DNA from 2 places in the Vagococcus sp. JNUCC 83 genome. Region 2 is predicted to be linked to the other one. Evidence: predicted binding sites of a transcription regulator. Region 2 holds the regulator's gene; the other holds the start of a gene.
The links. Region 2 encodes NrdR, which represses ribonucleotide reductase genes. Its sites were predicted from a motif close to ACACNATATATNGTGT; they were not measured.

Region 1: a site for NrdR is predicted at 5,333-5,348, ahead of nrdH (glutaredoxin-like protein NrdH). Genes of this name have one in related genera too.

Annotation. Positions count from the first base shown of each region.
Region 1 covers NZ_CM132204.1:1,833,621-1,841,238, reverse strand. The annotation lists gene JNUCC83_RS08940 (WxLIP family cell surface protein) at 1-3, shown strand, start outside; gene JNUCC83_RS08935 (hypothetical protein) at 11-691, shown strand; gene JNUCC83_RS08930 (winged helix-turn-helix transcriptional regulator) at 721-1,233, shown strand; gene nrdF (class 1b ribonucleoside-diphosphate reductase subunit beta) at 1,516-2,487, opposite strand; gene nrdE (class 1b ribonucleoside-diphosphate reductase subunit alpha) at 2,501-4,663, opposite strand; gene nrdI (class Ib ribonucleoside-diphosphate reductase assembly flavoprotein NrdI) at 4,641-5,021, opposite strand; gene nrdH (glutaredoxin-like protein NrdH) at 5,024-5,257, opposite strand; gene JNUCC83_RS08905 (hypothetical protein) at 5,657-6,250, shown strand; tRNA gene JNUCC83_RS08900 (tRNA-Lys) at 6,306-6,378, shown strand; gene JNUCC83_RS08895 (hypothetical protein) at 6,559-6,864, shown strand; gene yycF (response regulator YycF) at 7,311-7,618, shown strand, end outside.
Region 2 covers NZ_CM132204.1:913,991-921,608, reverse strand. The annotation lists gene JNUCC83_RS04330 (MFS transporter) at 1-1,067, opposite strand, end outside; gene nrdR (transcriptional regulator NrdR) at 1,374-1,838, shown strand; gene JNUCC83_RS04320 (replication initiation and membrane attachment family protein) at 1,868-3,271, shown strand; gene dnaI (primosomal protein DnaI) at 3,268-4,206, shown strand; gene JNUCC83_RS04310 (YceD family protein) at 4,288-4,848, shown strand; gene rpmF (50S ribosomal protein L32) at 4,907-5,086, shown strand; gene plsY (glycerol-3-phosphate 1-O-acyltransferase PlsY) at 5,135-5,767, opposite strand; gene JNUCC83_RS04295 (CoA-binding protein) at 5,899-6,315, shown strand; gene JNUCC83_RS04290 (phosphate/phosphite/phosphonate ABC transporter substrate-binding protein) at 6,503-7,558, shown strand.

The DNA of each region.
Region 1 (7,618 bases), 920 kb from region 2:
TAGATAGGAAATGAATATGATAAATAAAGATGAATCAACTCAAGAAAATCAATATGAAATAGAAAATGAAATGCTTAATACAGAAGAAGTAATGGAAGATTTAACTGGTGGGACTGAGGTATATGAAGAATCTGTATTTGAAAAATTAAAAGATTATTCACTATGGTTAATTTTTATAGTAGTTATTTTTTTATTGTTCGGATTATTTTATAGATTTTATCCATTAGCATCTAAAATTGATGGGAATTGGACGGGTAGTACGACGAATGGAACTTATGTACTTGAAAATTCTAGTAAAATGAGTACTTTCAAAATAAAAAATCTAAATAATACAACAGGGATGGATTTAGTTTTTCAAAGTGAAATTGTACCAAAAGATGAAAATCAATATGTTGTTAAGGATACACAAGTATTTCTGGAGTTAAATAAAGACAACTTTACATCTGAAGCAGTTAATCAAATGATTGGTGATCAAACGATAACTACTAAATCTTTTGATACAGCTACTAAATATAGATTAAAATACACTAAAAAAGGGATTGAAAGTCTTTTCCCAAATGAGAGTAATGTGAATAATCTTTTTAAATATACGTTAAAAGACTTTAATTGGAAACTGCAGGGTAATACACTAAGTTTAATAAATGGTTCATTTGCTGAAGGTGGAATTTCTTTGAAAAGGGATAGTGAATAAAAATTTATTTATCTTAGAGGAGTGGATGAATGAGTTATTATGGCTATGTTATTAAAACGAGTGAACTAAGTCAGTTTTTATTAGAGTTAGAGCAGTTATTAGGTCTATCCTGTGAAGATATTTTTGTGGAAAATAGTCTACCTAACACAAAACGTTCTACTGAATTGAAAAGGTTGCTATCTATTATGACAACCGAAGATTGTTTAGTAATTCCTAATCTATCTAAGATATATCTAGATAAATTTTTTAATGAAAAAATTATTAAAACGATTTTAAGTAAAGAGATAAAAGTTAGAGTCTTACAGGAAAAAAAACATGTTTATTTAGTATATAAGGATAATACGATTTATCTGAATAGCAACAAGATACTGGAAAAATTACAGCATCGTAAAACGGTAGGAAGACCTAAAGTGAATCAAAATAAAATTGATAAGCTCATTGAATATCGAGAAAACAGGCATCTTACCTATCGAGAAATTAGTGATATAACAGGATTATCATTGGGTACGGTGTACAAATATACTAAGAAAAAACATGAATGACAAATTATGACTTAAGATAGAATTTATGAAATGATGGGCAAAAAGTCATAATGAAAACAAAGTGTACAATAAGTATTGTTTGTTAGTTGTAAAAATTAAAATATTTTTATGATTTAGGATCTAGAAAATGAATTTTTTCTAGGTCTTTTTGTTATTTATTTGTTTTTGAAACAGAATAGGGGGGATAGACAAAAAAACAAACCAATTACTCTTAACTGAGCAACTAGTTTGTTTTCACTGTTAAATTTATCGACATATCTATATGGCTATCGTTGGGTCTTTTTACATACCAATTAAATAATCATTGTCATCCATTGCTTCAACGGTACCAAGTAAGTAACCATTACCCACTTGTGAGAAGAAGTCATGGTTGCTTGTCCCAGTTGATAGACCATTCATGACGATTGGATTCACGTCACTTGCTGTATCTGGGAATAGTGGGTCCATACCTAAATTCATCAACGCTTTGTTTGCGTTGTAACGCAAGAATGTTTTTACTTCTTCCGTCCAACCTAATTTGTCATACAACAATTCAGTGTATACTTCTTCATTTTCATAAAGAGTGAAAAGTAAGTCATACATCCATTCTTTCATTTTTTCTTGTTCATCATTGCTTAATTCATTGAAACCTAATTGGAATTTATAACCAATGTAAGTACCGTGAACAGATTCGTCACGAATGATTAATTTAATGATTTCAGCGACGTTTGCTAATTTGTTGTTTCCTAGATAATACAAAGGTGCATAAAATCCAGAGTAAAACAAGAATGTTTCAGCATAAACGTTGGCTACTTTTTTCTGCAATGGCGAGCCGTTTAAATAAATTTCATTAATAATTTCTGCTTTTTTTTGTAGTTGTGGATTTGTATTTGTCCACTCAAAAATGTCTTCAATCTCAGCTTTGGTATTTAATGTACTAAAGATAGATGAGTAACTTTTCGCGTGAACAGACTCCATAAATTGAATATTATTCAAGACCGCTTCCTCGTGGGGCGTACGGCTATCTTGACGCAAAGCTTCAATTGCACTTTCTGATTGAATGGTATCCAGTAGTGTTAACCCACCAAAAACTAAGCCAATGTTTTCTTTTTGGTTGTCATTAAAATTACGCCAATCATCTAAATCATTTGATAATGGAATACGTGTATCTAACCAAAATTGTTCAGTCAATTTTTCCCAAGTTGACTTATCAATAATGTCTTCAACAGCATTCCAATTAATTGCTTGGTAATAACTATTGTCTAACGCAGTCATTTATTGCTCCTCCTTAAATAACACAGCTTTCACATTGATTACTTCCAATTTCTTCATCGTCGTCTGTATACGTACGAACGTAGTAAATTGATTTAACACCTTTATGGAAAGCGTAGTGACGTAAAATATTTAAGTCACGCGTTGTTTGTTTTGTTGTATTAGTTTTCCATTCATACAAGCCTTCAGGTATATCTGAGCGCATAAATAGAGTCAAGCTCATTCCTTGGTCGATATGTTTTTGAGCTGTCGCATAGACGTCAATGACTTTACGCATGTCCATATCATAAGCAGATGTGTAATAAGGCATGGTGTCATTTGATAAGAAAGGTGCTGGGTAATAGATTTTACCGATTTTCTTTTCTTGACGTTCTTCAATCAAACGAGTGATGGGGTGAATGCTAGCACTTGTATCATTGATATAAGAAATTGAACCATTTGGTGCAACGGCTAAACGGTTTTGATGATACAAACCGAACTCTTTAATCGATTGTTTTAATGCTTCCCAGTCGTTTGCTGTTGGAATAAAAATACCATCAAATAACTCTTTGACTTTATCAGATGACGGTTTGATGTCATCATTGATATACATGTCAAAGTACTCTCCCGTAGCATATTTTGAGTTTTCAAAGTTATCGAACGATTCATTACGTTCTTTTGCAATATTGTTACTTTCAACGAGTGTCCAGTAGTTTAATAACATAAAGTACACATCAGTAAATTCTAATGACTCTTTTGAACCATACTCCATTTGATTTTTAGCAAAGTAAGTATGTAATCCCATAGCCCCTAAACCAATTGTGTGATTTAGTCGGTTACCGTTTTGGATTGATGGAACCACTTCAATATCAGAAGCGTCTGTGATATAAGTGAGTGCTCGTGTCATTGTTTTAACAGATTTTCCAAAGTCTGGACTATCCATTAGGTTAACAATATTTGTAGAGCCTAAGTTACAAGAAATATCTGTTCCAAGGACGTCATATTCTTGACGATCATTAATGACAGATGGTTTTTGGACCTGTAAGATTTCAGAACACAAGTTACTCATAATAATTTTGCCATCAATAGGGTTTGCACGGTTGGCAGTATCGATATTGATGATATAAGGGTAACCTGATTCTTGTTGTAATTTACTAATTTCATTTTCTAAGTAACGCGCATCAATTTTTTGTTTTCTAATGCGAGGATTCGCAACTAAGTTATCATATTCTTCCGTGATATCGATATAAGAAAATGGAACGCCGTACTCTTTTTCGACACTATACGGACTAAATAAATACATGTCCTCATTATTGCGAGCTAATTCGTAAAATTTATCTGGTACTAATAACCCAAGAGAGAGTGTTTTAACACGGATTTTTTCATCAGCATTTTCTTTTTTGGTTGATAAAAACATTTCAATGTCTGGATGGAAGACGTTTAAGTAAACCACACCAGCTCCTTGACGTTGGCCAAGTTGGTTACTATAACTAAAACTATCTTCAAATAGTTTCATTACAGGTACCACACCACTAGCAGCACCCTCAAACCCTTTAATCGGAGCGCCAGCTTCACGTAAGTTTGATAGTGTAATACCAACACCACCACCAATACGAGATAATTGCAGCGCGCTATTGATAGAGCGTCCGATACTATTCATATCATCTGTCACTTGGACTAAGAAGCAAGAAACTAACTCACCACGGCGTTTACGCCCAGCATTTAAAAATGAGGGTGTTGCTGGTTGGTAACGCTGATGAATCATTTCATCTGCTAAATTTAAAGCTAGTTCTTCATTGCCATCAGCAAAATACAAAGCATTAAATGCTACACGATCTTCATAACGCTCTAAGTATTGTGTGCCGTCGTTTGTTTTTAAGGCATATTGAGAATAAAACTTATAGGCAGCCATAAATGATTTAAACGTAAAGTGTTGTGATTCTAAGTAAGCGTATAATGATTCAATAAATTCTAGTGAATAGTTTTTTAAAAAGTCTTCTTCTAAATAATCATGTTCAGTTAAAAAAGCAAGTTTTTCTTCTATAGAAGAAAACTGCTTTGTGTTAGGTTCCACATTTTCTTTAAAAAACGCATCAAGTGCTTCTTTATCTTTATATAAGGGAATTTGATCATTTACGGGGCGGTTAATTTCGTTGTTAAGTTCGAAATACGTTACATCAGTCAGGTCTTTTAGACTCAAATTCATTCACTACTTTCTTAAAGTTTTTTACATCCTCATCTGTTCCACTAAATTCAAAAGAAAATATAAGAGGAATATTGTAATCTTTAGCAATATCTTTTGCTGTAAAAACAAATAAGTCCCCAAAATTAAGGTTGCCACTACCAGCAACACCTAATAAGTGGCCTTGATTGGTTTTGTACTCAATAAAATCGTTCACTACTTCGGTGACTTCTTTGTCATAAGTAGGAACGATCAATAGGAAATCTTCATTCATTTCATGAAAAGGATTTGTTGTATCAATCTCATAGAACGGAAAATTTAGTTTATTAATAAAACGTCTTGTCTGTCCGGTTAAAGAAAAAAAGACTAATTTCATGTCTAAACAGCCAACGTTCTTAATTGGTCAGGTCTAAACCCAACGATTGTGACCGTTTCATCCATTGTTTTTAAGACAGGGACGCTTTGGAAGCCTTGTTCTTTTAATGAATCGATATATTGTGGTTCATTATCTATATTAATTTCGTTAAATTCGACATTTTTTTGTGCTAAAAATTTCTTTGTCATTAAACATTGAGGGCAGTTATTTTTTGTATAAAGTGTGATAGTATCCATGGCTATTTCCTCCTAATTTGTACTAAATAATATATTTATAAGTATAGCTTGAAATAAAAAAAAGTCAACAACGAAACACTAGATATAGTGTCCTTGGTTGCTGAAACCTACTAGTTATTGTGTTTTTAGAGGGAAATAAATATTTCATCTATTTCTACTTTATTGTGAACAACAGTCTCTAGTATAGACATAGAAAGGATAAAAGTAAATAGAGAAAACTTCAAAAAAATGACAATTTTGTCGCGTGGTCGGACGAAACTCTTCATAAAGTCATATTAAATTATCTATATAATATTAGATAGTATAAACGCTTTCTATAAATGATGGACATTTTAAAATACATACGTTATATTTAATAGATAAGATGTTTATCCTCTTACTATTTATAAAGAGGAGTGAATGAAAATGATAAAAGATGGTGGGATAATGACGAATAGGTACGTAGAAGAGGCAAATCAATTATTTGATCAAGCAATCTATATTGCGACAGAAAAAATAAATATATTTGAGAAGACACTTTGGTATAGACAACTGAATTATTCTGAACAAATGATGTCACGACAAATTATTTTGTATTTTAGCGAGTATATGTTTGACTATCATTTTCAAACATTAAACGAATGGGATGAAGTCGCTTTACAAGATGTATTATTGGATATTTTTCCTCATAAAATTGTAGCCGGTCCCAATTTTTTTGAAAAAGCAATCAACGTTTTGAAAAAATTCTTTGAGTTTTTATATTATCATGAAGAAGTGAAACAGGGAGTTAAACTATCAAACAAAGCGACAGAGATAGGTGATATTGTGTTAGTGGAAGTTGAAGCGATATTACGTGATACAACAGAACAAGATTTGTTGTCTTTAGGAGAGGAGTTAGGTCTAGATATTAGCAGTTTGGATGATATTGATTGTTTGTATCGTTTAGCTGAAAAGGTACAAAAAAGTGAGACTAAAACACAACATATTGTGCCAATAAAAACGCAAGAAATCTAGATAACACCTTGCAGAGAAAATCTACAAGTGATATAATAGACTTGTTCATTTCTTGGGGCTGTTAGCTCAGTTGGTAGAGCAACGGACTCTTAATCCGTGGGTCATGGGTTCGAACCCCCTACAGCCCATATAAGTAGGAACGTTGATATGTAAGCATTTGTTAAGGTGCTTGTATATCAGCGTTTTTTTTAAATTTATTAAATGCTATTGTATTAAGAGTAAATATGAGATAATGCAAAGGGTTTTTAATACGATTAAAAAACATTTGATGGTATAATGGTGTCTAAAGAGATGGAGGATGATACGTGATGAAAAAATCAACAAAATATGCCATTGCAGCAACAGGTGTCATTGGTGTAGTCATGGTAACCAAACTGACCAAAAAAGGAATTGAAAAAACATCAGAATCTGTGAATCGCTTGAAGTATAAATTATTGGTTAAAGATAAACTACAAGATAACCAAAACTTATTAGGTATTGTGAATGATTTAGATGATGAAGAGTTAAAGACGATGGTTAGCGTATTTGAACGTTTAGAAACAGAACCTACAGATCGTCATATTGAATCGTATTTAAAATCAAAAATCGATGCAATTAAAACACATACTAAATAGTGGTGATTTGATTAAAATAACAAAAAATACAAAAAAAGTTGAGATTTCTCTCAACTTTTTTTGCTTCCATAAGACTAGACTTTGTAAGGGAAGGGGAAACCTAGTCTTACTTCAAGTATTAGCCGAATAAATTAAATGAATTAATTTATATATTAAGTTTAAGTGATATATCAGAAAGTAACAATGGAAAAGATCAACTTAATTAAATAACACAGATTATAATGTTTATAAACATTGATAAATCAACTGATTTCAAGTTATCATTTTTTTCTCATACATACGCAAATTACAAAAATAAAATAAGTAAAAATCACTGAAAAGCATTATTAAAAAATGAAAGGTGTATGAAAATCTGAAATGTTTTTTAAGTATCTAAAATGTTGTATAATAGAAAAGACGACTTTTATGACAAAGAAAAATAGAACGTATAAGGACGGTGACGGATAGTGAAAAAAATATTAGTTGTAGATGATGAGAAGCCAATTTCAGATATAGTAAAGTTTAATTTAACCAAAGAAGGTTACGAAGTATTTACTGCCTTTGATGGTGAGGAAGCCGTAGGAATGGTTGATGAGGTAACACCTGATTTGATTATTCTCGATTTGATGTTACCAAAAAAAGATGGCCTGGAAGTGTGCCGAGATGTACGTAAAAAATACGATACACCAATTATTATGGTTACAGCAAAAGACTCTGAAATTGATAAAGTGTTAGGTTTAGAATTAGGGGCAGATGATTATGTTACTAAACCATT
Region 2 (7,618 bases):
AGAGAAACGACAAATGATGCCGATGTTTTCTGAACTATAAAGGATGCCATCCCGCCGGCTAGAAATGCTCCAAGTCCCATAACGGCTAAAATTCCACCAGCTTTGATTGGGCTTAGTGTTAAAATATTTTGTAAAAATAGTGGGAGTAAAAATAGTAACCCCGATTCTCCAATTGCCACAATTCCAGCAATGGTGTTTCCTAAAGAAAAGCTTTTGAATTTGAATAATGATAAATCGAGTAAATGGGATTTGTTTTGTTTAATCATGTGTGATTCCCAAACTAAGAATAGAGCAAAGAATAAGGCACCGACTACTAACAAAGTAGGAATAATAGATAAGTTAAATAATGTTGAATGATCGCCTTTAACATGCCACCAACCATAATTACGTCCTTCAATAATACCAAATACAAGTAAAATTAAACCAATGGTTGATAAAATAAAACCAACAAAGTCAAACCCACTTGTCATTTTTTCACCATATGTTTCTGGTAAATATTTTAATGACGCAAGGATAATAAACAGCCCAATCGGTAAATTAATCCAGAAAATCCAATGCCATGTCATGTAAGTTGTAAAGTATCCACCTAATAAGGGACCTATAGCTGCCATTCCAGAGATGACTGATCCCCAAACAGCAAAAGCGACGATTCGATCTTTTCCAAAGAAAAGAGCATTTACTGCTGAAAGTGTCGTCGGTAAAACGGTCGCACCACCAATCCCTTGAATGGTTCTAGCAGCCAGCATAAAAGTAATATTTTTAGAAAAGCTTGCCATAATCGACCCGATTAAAAAGACTGTAATCCCAATAATCAGCATTTTTTTTCGTCCGAAATTATCTGCGACACGTCCCATAGTAATCAATAATGAAGAAAAAATTAAAGAATAAAGAGTAATGATCCACTCAGCATCTGTAAATGATAATTTCAAATCCTTCATTATGACTGGTATAGACACATTAACAATGGTTCCGTCGATAACAACAAGTGAAACTGATAATGCTAAAATAGCTAGGGCCCACCATTTGTGTTTTATTGTTTTTTGTTGCGTAGTTGTTGCATCTGTCACTTCAAACACCTCACTTATAATTTTAGTACGATTGTATCTTACACCTAAAGTGACAACTTGTCACAAGAAAAGCAACGAAATCACAATTTTTTTACAAGTGTATAAAAATTATTAATTTAGATGCAAAATAGTCACTAGTATACTCAAAATATTCTAAAGAAATTCTTAAAATGACAAACAAGCTATGAGCAAGTTATCAGAGAATACCTAACAATTACGTGTTTATCTATACCAATAGTGGTGTTACATGTTATAATAGTGCTACTATTTCGTCTATTGAGACAGTTTTAAGAAGAGGTGAAGCAAATGCAATGTCCAAAGTGCCAGTATAGTAGTTCACGAGTGGTGGATAGTCGTCCTGCTGATGATAATCGTGCGATTCGTAGAAGAAGAGAATGCGAAAAGTGTGGTTTTCGTTTTACGACGTTTGAACGCATAGAAGTCTCACCGTTGCTTGTAGTAAAGAAAAATGGAGCACGTGAAGAATTTAACCGTGAAAAAGTATTAAGAGGGTTAGTGCGCTCAGCTGAAAAGCGTCCTGTTTCCATGGATCAGATGGAACAAGTGGTTGAGCGGGTTGAAACAAGAGTCAGAAACATCGGTGACAATGAAGTGTCTACAAATTTAATTGGCGAATACGTGATGGAAGAGTTAGTTAATTTAGATGAGATTGCTTACATCAGATTTGCTAGTGTTTATCGTCAATTTAAAGATATGAGTGTCTTTTTAGAAGAACTTCAGGAAATAATCGATAAAGAAAAAAACGAGTAATGTTATTTATAGAAAGTGATGTGAATTAGGTGTCTAAAACACAGACCCATTTAAAGCCTAAAGATACCTTTGAAGTTCATTATTATAGCCTACTAAATGGTGAAGATATGCGTGTTTTAAACCTATTGTACCAACCGATTATTGGTGGAAATGCACTAGTGCTGTATCAACATTTGATAACTAATGCAACAATGTTTAAAGAGCCAACGCGACATTTTACGTTGCAGGATATGATGAGTTATAGCTTACAAGAGGTATCTGAAGCAAGAGTAAAACTAGAAGCAATCGGTTTAGTCAAAACATATGTGCGTAAAAAAGATGACGGGTATCATTATATTTATTTTTTAGAAAATATTTTACCGCCTCATGTATTTTTATCTGATGATGCTTTATGTTTAATGCTTCTTGATCGTGTTGGTGAAGAACGTTTTAATTCCTTGATAGAGTTGTTTAAACCTAAAAAAATAGATTTGGATGGTTACACGAATATCACAAGTAATTATGTGGATGTGTTTCATATTTCTCAAGAAAGATTAGTTCAAGAAAATAGCATCTTGTCAACAGCAAGTAATGAAATGAAACACGTACCAAGCACTAAAAAAACAGTACCTGAAACAGACAGTTTTGATTGGCAGTTTTTCTTGGACAGCATATCTGGACTAAAATTAGATCAAGATTTCTTAGATAACGAATTTAAACCAATTGTTTTAACCGTGCATGGGTTATATGGTATTAATGAGTTGGAGATGAGCCAACATGTCAAGTTTTGTACAGACTATGTGACCAATCAAATTGACGTTAAGGCATTTAAACATCGAATTTATAAACAATATCATCAGTTAAATCAGTCAAGTCAACCTAATAAATCAGTCAATCAGCCAGTTACATATACTATGCAACAGCTTGATAGACATAAAAATGATTTGAAACATCAAGGGTTTACAACGCCTGAAATAGAAGTAATCGTTTCTTGTGAAAAAATTCCACCGCTTGTTTTTTTAAAAGCTATCAAAGAACAAAAAAATGGATTTGTGGCTCAAAATGAGCGATGGACAATTGAAAATTTAAAAACGCAATCGCCATTACCAGATGAAGTGATTAATATGTTGATTCACTATTCATTAGTCGTGTTGGACAATCCATCAATCAATCAAAATATGGTGAATACGATTGCCAATGATTGGGCACAACATAAAATTACTAAGGCTTCTGAGGCACTGAAACAAGTTAAAAATCACAAAAAAGAATCAGTCAATAAACAGGTTAAAAAGTCATATAATAAAAACTATACAAAAAAACCAATTCGAACTGAAACTCTGCCAGAATGGGCTAAAGAGTCCTCTACTCGTAAAGAAACCCCTCTCTTAGGAGATGAGTTATTGCAGTTAGAACAACAACTAAAACAATTTAATCAAGGTGGTGAGTCATCATGAAGCATATTAATCAACATCTCAATCGAACGGTAAAAAACCAAAATATTAATGATAGATTGATTGAATTGATGGATATTGTCCAAAAAGATAACGATGTTCAATCGTTTATTCAAGAGCATCGTGATAAACTAACTGATGAAGATATTTTAAAAAGCTCAGCGAAATTATATGAATTTGTCAAGGAAAAAGAAAAATTTCTAGCAAATGATGCGTCAATGATTGCTCCTGGATACGAACCAAAACTATTTTTAAATTACCATTTCATTGATGTAACGTATGTACCAACAGAAGAGCTAATTCGTAAAAAAGAATACGAAACGATCCGTAATCGGGTACACACCATTTCTATGCCAAAAGATATTAAAGATGCGTCATTGGACCAGTTTAACATCACTGCCGAAAGACGAGAAGCATTGAGTGAAGCTATCACATTTATGAATGACTACTCTAATGACCCAGATAATTTCCATCAAGGCTTATATTTATATGGAACGTTTGGTGTAGGTAAAACGTATTTGCTAGGAGCAATTGCTAATGGCTTAGCAACAAAAGGAGTAAAGAGTACCATTTTACATTTTCCAACATTTTGTGTGGAGATGAAACAATCAATAAAAGATGACAGTGTGGCATCTAAAATAGATTCGGTTAAAAAAACACCTATATTGATGCTTGATGATATTGGAGCCGACTCTATGAGTGCTTGGATACGAGATGATGTGTTAGGTGTTATTTTACAGTATCGTATGCAAGAAAAGTTACCAACGTTTTTTTCTTCGAACTTAGATATGAGACAATTAGAAGAAGAACACTTGCGATTTTCACAAAAAGGGGACGACGAGCCACTTAAAGCAAAGCGTATTATGGAACGTATTAAGTACCTATCTAAACAAATTACGATGATAGGTGAGAATCGCCGAGAGGATAGTGACTTTTAAAGAATGACTCGTTATCAAAAACTGATTGACAAAGGAATTACAGACTAGTATAATTATTTTTGTTGCTTAAGGAGTGATAGAATGAAATGGGCATTATCAGAATTAAATAAGTTTCGTGGAAGTCAATTAGATTTCTCTGAAACCATTGATTTAAGCGCCTCTCTAAAGAAAAGAGAGCCATCTATTATTGATATTTCTCCAATTAAAGTGAATGGGTTTTTAGAAGTTGATGAGCTGGGTTATTACGCTCATATGACTGTTGAAACCATTCTTACTGTACCATCATCTCGTTCGTTAGAACCTGTTGAGTTACCTCTGAATCTAGTAATAGACGAAGAATATATGACACTAAGACAGTATGATGCATTGAAAGATGTACCAGAAGATGATAAAAGCTTGATAATCGTATTGGAAAAAGATTTAATTGATTTAACAGAAGCAATTGAAGACTTTATCTTACTTAATTTACCATTACAAGTATTAACAGAAGAAGAAAAGCAATCAACAGAATTACCAAAAGGAGACTTTTGGCAAGTTGTTTCAGAAGATGACATCATCGAAGAATTAGACGCTGAAACACAAGCAACTATTGATCCTCGTCTTGCTAAGTTATCTGAGTTTTTTAACGAAGATAACAACTAGTAAGATTGGAATATATGTGACTTGTCACGTATTTAAGTTAGTAGGGAGGTGTATCTAAATGGCAGTACCAAAAAGAAAAACGTCAAAAGCTCGTAAAAATAGACGTCGTACTCATTACAAATTGTCTGCACCAGGTTTAACAGCTTGTAGCAACTGTGGTGAAATGAGAAAATCTCATCATGTGTGCCCTTCATGTGGTCATTATGATGGAAAAGACGTTATGACTAAAGAAGCATAATTTACATTTTTAATAGAAAATGTAAAACCGTTAGACTAACCATGGAGTCTAACGGTTTTTTGTTTTACGTAACCCAAAATTTATTTTGTTTTCTGTTCCAGTCCTGATTCGTTTAATATTATCTCGGTGTCTAATGATAATAAATAACGTGATGGCAACAGCTAATGATGTTAATAGCCAGTTTTGTTCTGATAGAATAAATGGTGCATAAATCGGTAAAACAACGGTTGAAATAGTAATAATTACTGCACTAATCATACTAGCTAAACTCACTGTACTCGTTAAAAATAAAAATAAGATAAACAAACTAGCAGAGTAAATAAAAAATGTTGGCGAATAAGCCAGCAACATCCCAGCGCTTGTCGCAACAGCTTTACCACCTTTAAAGTGTCCAAATATGGGAAACGTATGGCCAAGTATGGCTGCTACACCAAACCATAATGGGTCAATTGATAAACCAAACCACATCGGTAAGCTAGTCGCAATCGTTCCTTTTAAAATATCCATAAACAATACAGTGGTTCCAGCACGTTTTCCTAGTACACGAAACGTGTTGGTTGTTCCAGTATTGCCACTGCCAAAGTCCCTAATGTCTTTATGATAAAAAATCTTTCCAATCCACACGCCTGATTGAATCGAGCCTAATAAATAAGCTAATAAAAATAACGATAGTGTCTTCACATTGTATCCTCCTTAAGGTCAGTCATATTTTACCATGAAATAAGGGAGCGAACAATTAGGATAGGCACTTTAGGAGAAGTAATTACTAATTTTTGTTATAATTAGGACATAAATTAAAGGGGGTCTGTATTATGGCTTATAAAGATTTAGGCGATAAAAAAGTAAAAGAAATTTTGACCAATGCGAAAAATATAGCGGTGGTTGGTTTAAGTGACAATCCTGAAAAAACAAGTTATCAAGTAGCAGAGGTGATGCAGGCAGCAGGTTATAAAATTATTCCTGTTAATCCAATGAAAGTTGGTCAAACAATTTTAGGAGAAACCGTCTATCCTTCGATTGAGTCAGTTGACCAACCAATCGATATTGTCGATGTGTTTAGACCAAGTACAGCTTTAGTTGATGTGGCAAAAGATTTCTTAAAATCAAATGCGCCTGTTTTTTGGGCTCAATTAGGTATAGAAAATGACGAAGCTGCCGACCTTCTATACGAAAATGGTATAAGTGACGTTATCATGAATCGATGCATCAAAATTGAATTACGAAAATAAGGAACAAGTGCAATATTGCACTTGTTTTTTTAATCTTCCTTTTCCGTAAATTTTGTGTAAAATGATGGTAAAATATTCGTTTTTAAGACAAAAAACATGAAATGTAATTGCTTTTACAAAATGAAATGCTATAATTTAAGAGTATTCAAGGAAGTGGGTACACACACATTAAAAGGAGGAACAGTCGTTGTTTAAGAAAGTTTGGAAGTATACAGGTCTAGTTGCGTTGGTAGCAACATTAGGCGCATGTAGTAGCGATTCTGCTAAGGATAAAGGTAGTGAATCAAACAAAGGTAAGGATGATAAAACCATTGAAACATTATCAGTTGGTTTTGTCCCATCAAGAGACCCAGAGGAAATTGTTTCAGCAACAGAACCATTGAAAGAATTAATGCAAAAAGAGTTAAAAGAACAAGGATATGATGTTAAAAAAATCGATATCACTGTTGGAACTAACTTTGAAGCTGTTGGAGAATCTTTAGATTCAGGTACTTTAGACATCGGATTTATTCCTGGTGGAACATATGTATTATATGATGAAGGTGCTGAACCAATCTTAACAGCGACGCGTGCTGGTTTATCAATTGATTCAGATGACGCAAAAGTTTGGAATGAAAATAAACCAACTAAGCCAACTGACAAACAAGTCGACTCTTACCGTGCATTGATGATTGCTGGTCCATCTTCAAAAGGACAAGCAGTTGCAGATAAAGTAAATAAAGGTGAAAAAGTATCATGGAACGATTTAAATAACCTTTCATGGAGCGTGATGAGTTCTTCTTCTCCAGCTGGATATATCTATCCAAGTTTATGGTTAAATGAAAACTATGACAAAAAAATCACTGACTTAAAAAATATCGTACAATCAGATTCTTATGGTAGTGCCTTTGCTCGTCTAGCTTCAGGTCAAGTGGATGTGGTATTAACTTATGCTGATGCTCGTCGTGATAACGAAGAAAACTGGAAAAAAGAATTTGGTCGTGACAAATCAATCTGGGATGAAACAAACGTTATTGGTGTGACACCAGCAATCTACAACGACACAATCTCAGTAAGTAAAAACTCTAAAACAATGACAGATGAGTTGAAAAAAGCGTTACAAAAATCATTTATCAACATCGCTAAAACAGATGAAGGTAAAAAAGTGATTGGAATCTACAGTCATGAAGGATATGTAGAAGCAAATCCTAAAGACTATGACAATGAACGAAAAGCACAAAAATTAGTTCAAGACGCTAAATAAATATAACAAAAGGAAACGTCAAACTGCGATCATCTCTTTTGATGATGGCAGTTTGTTTTT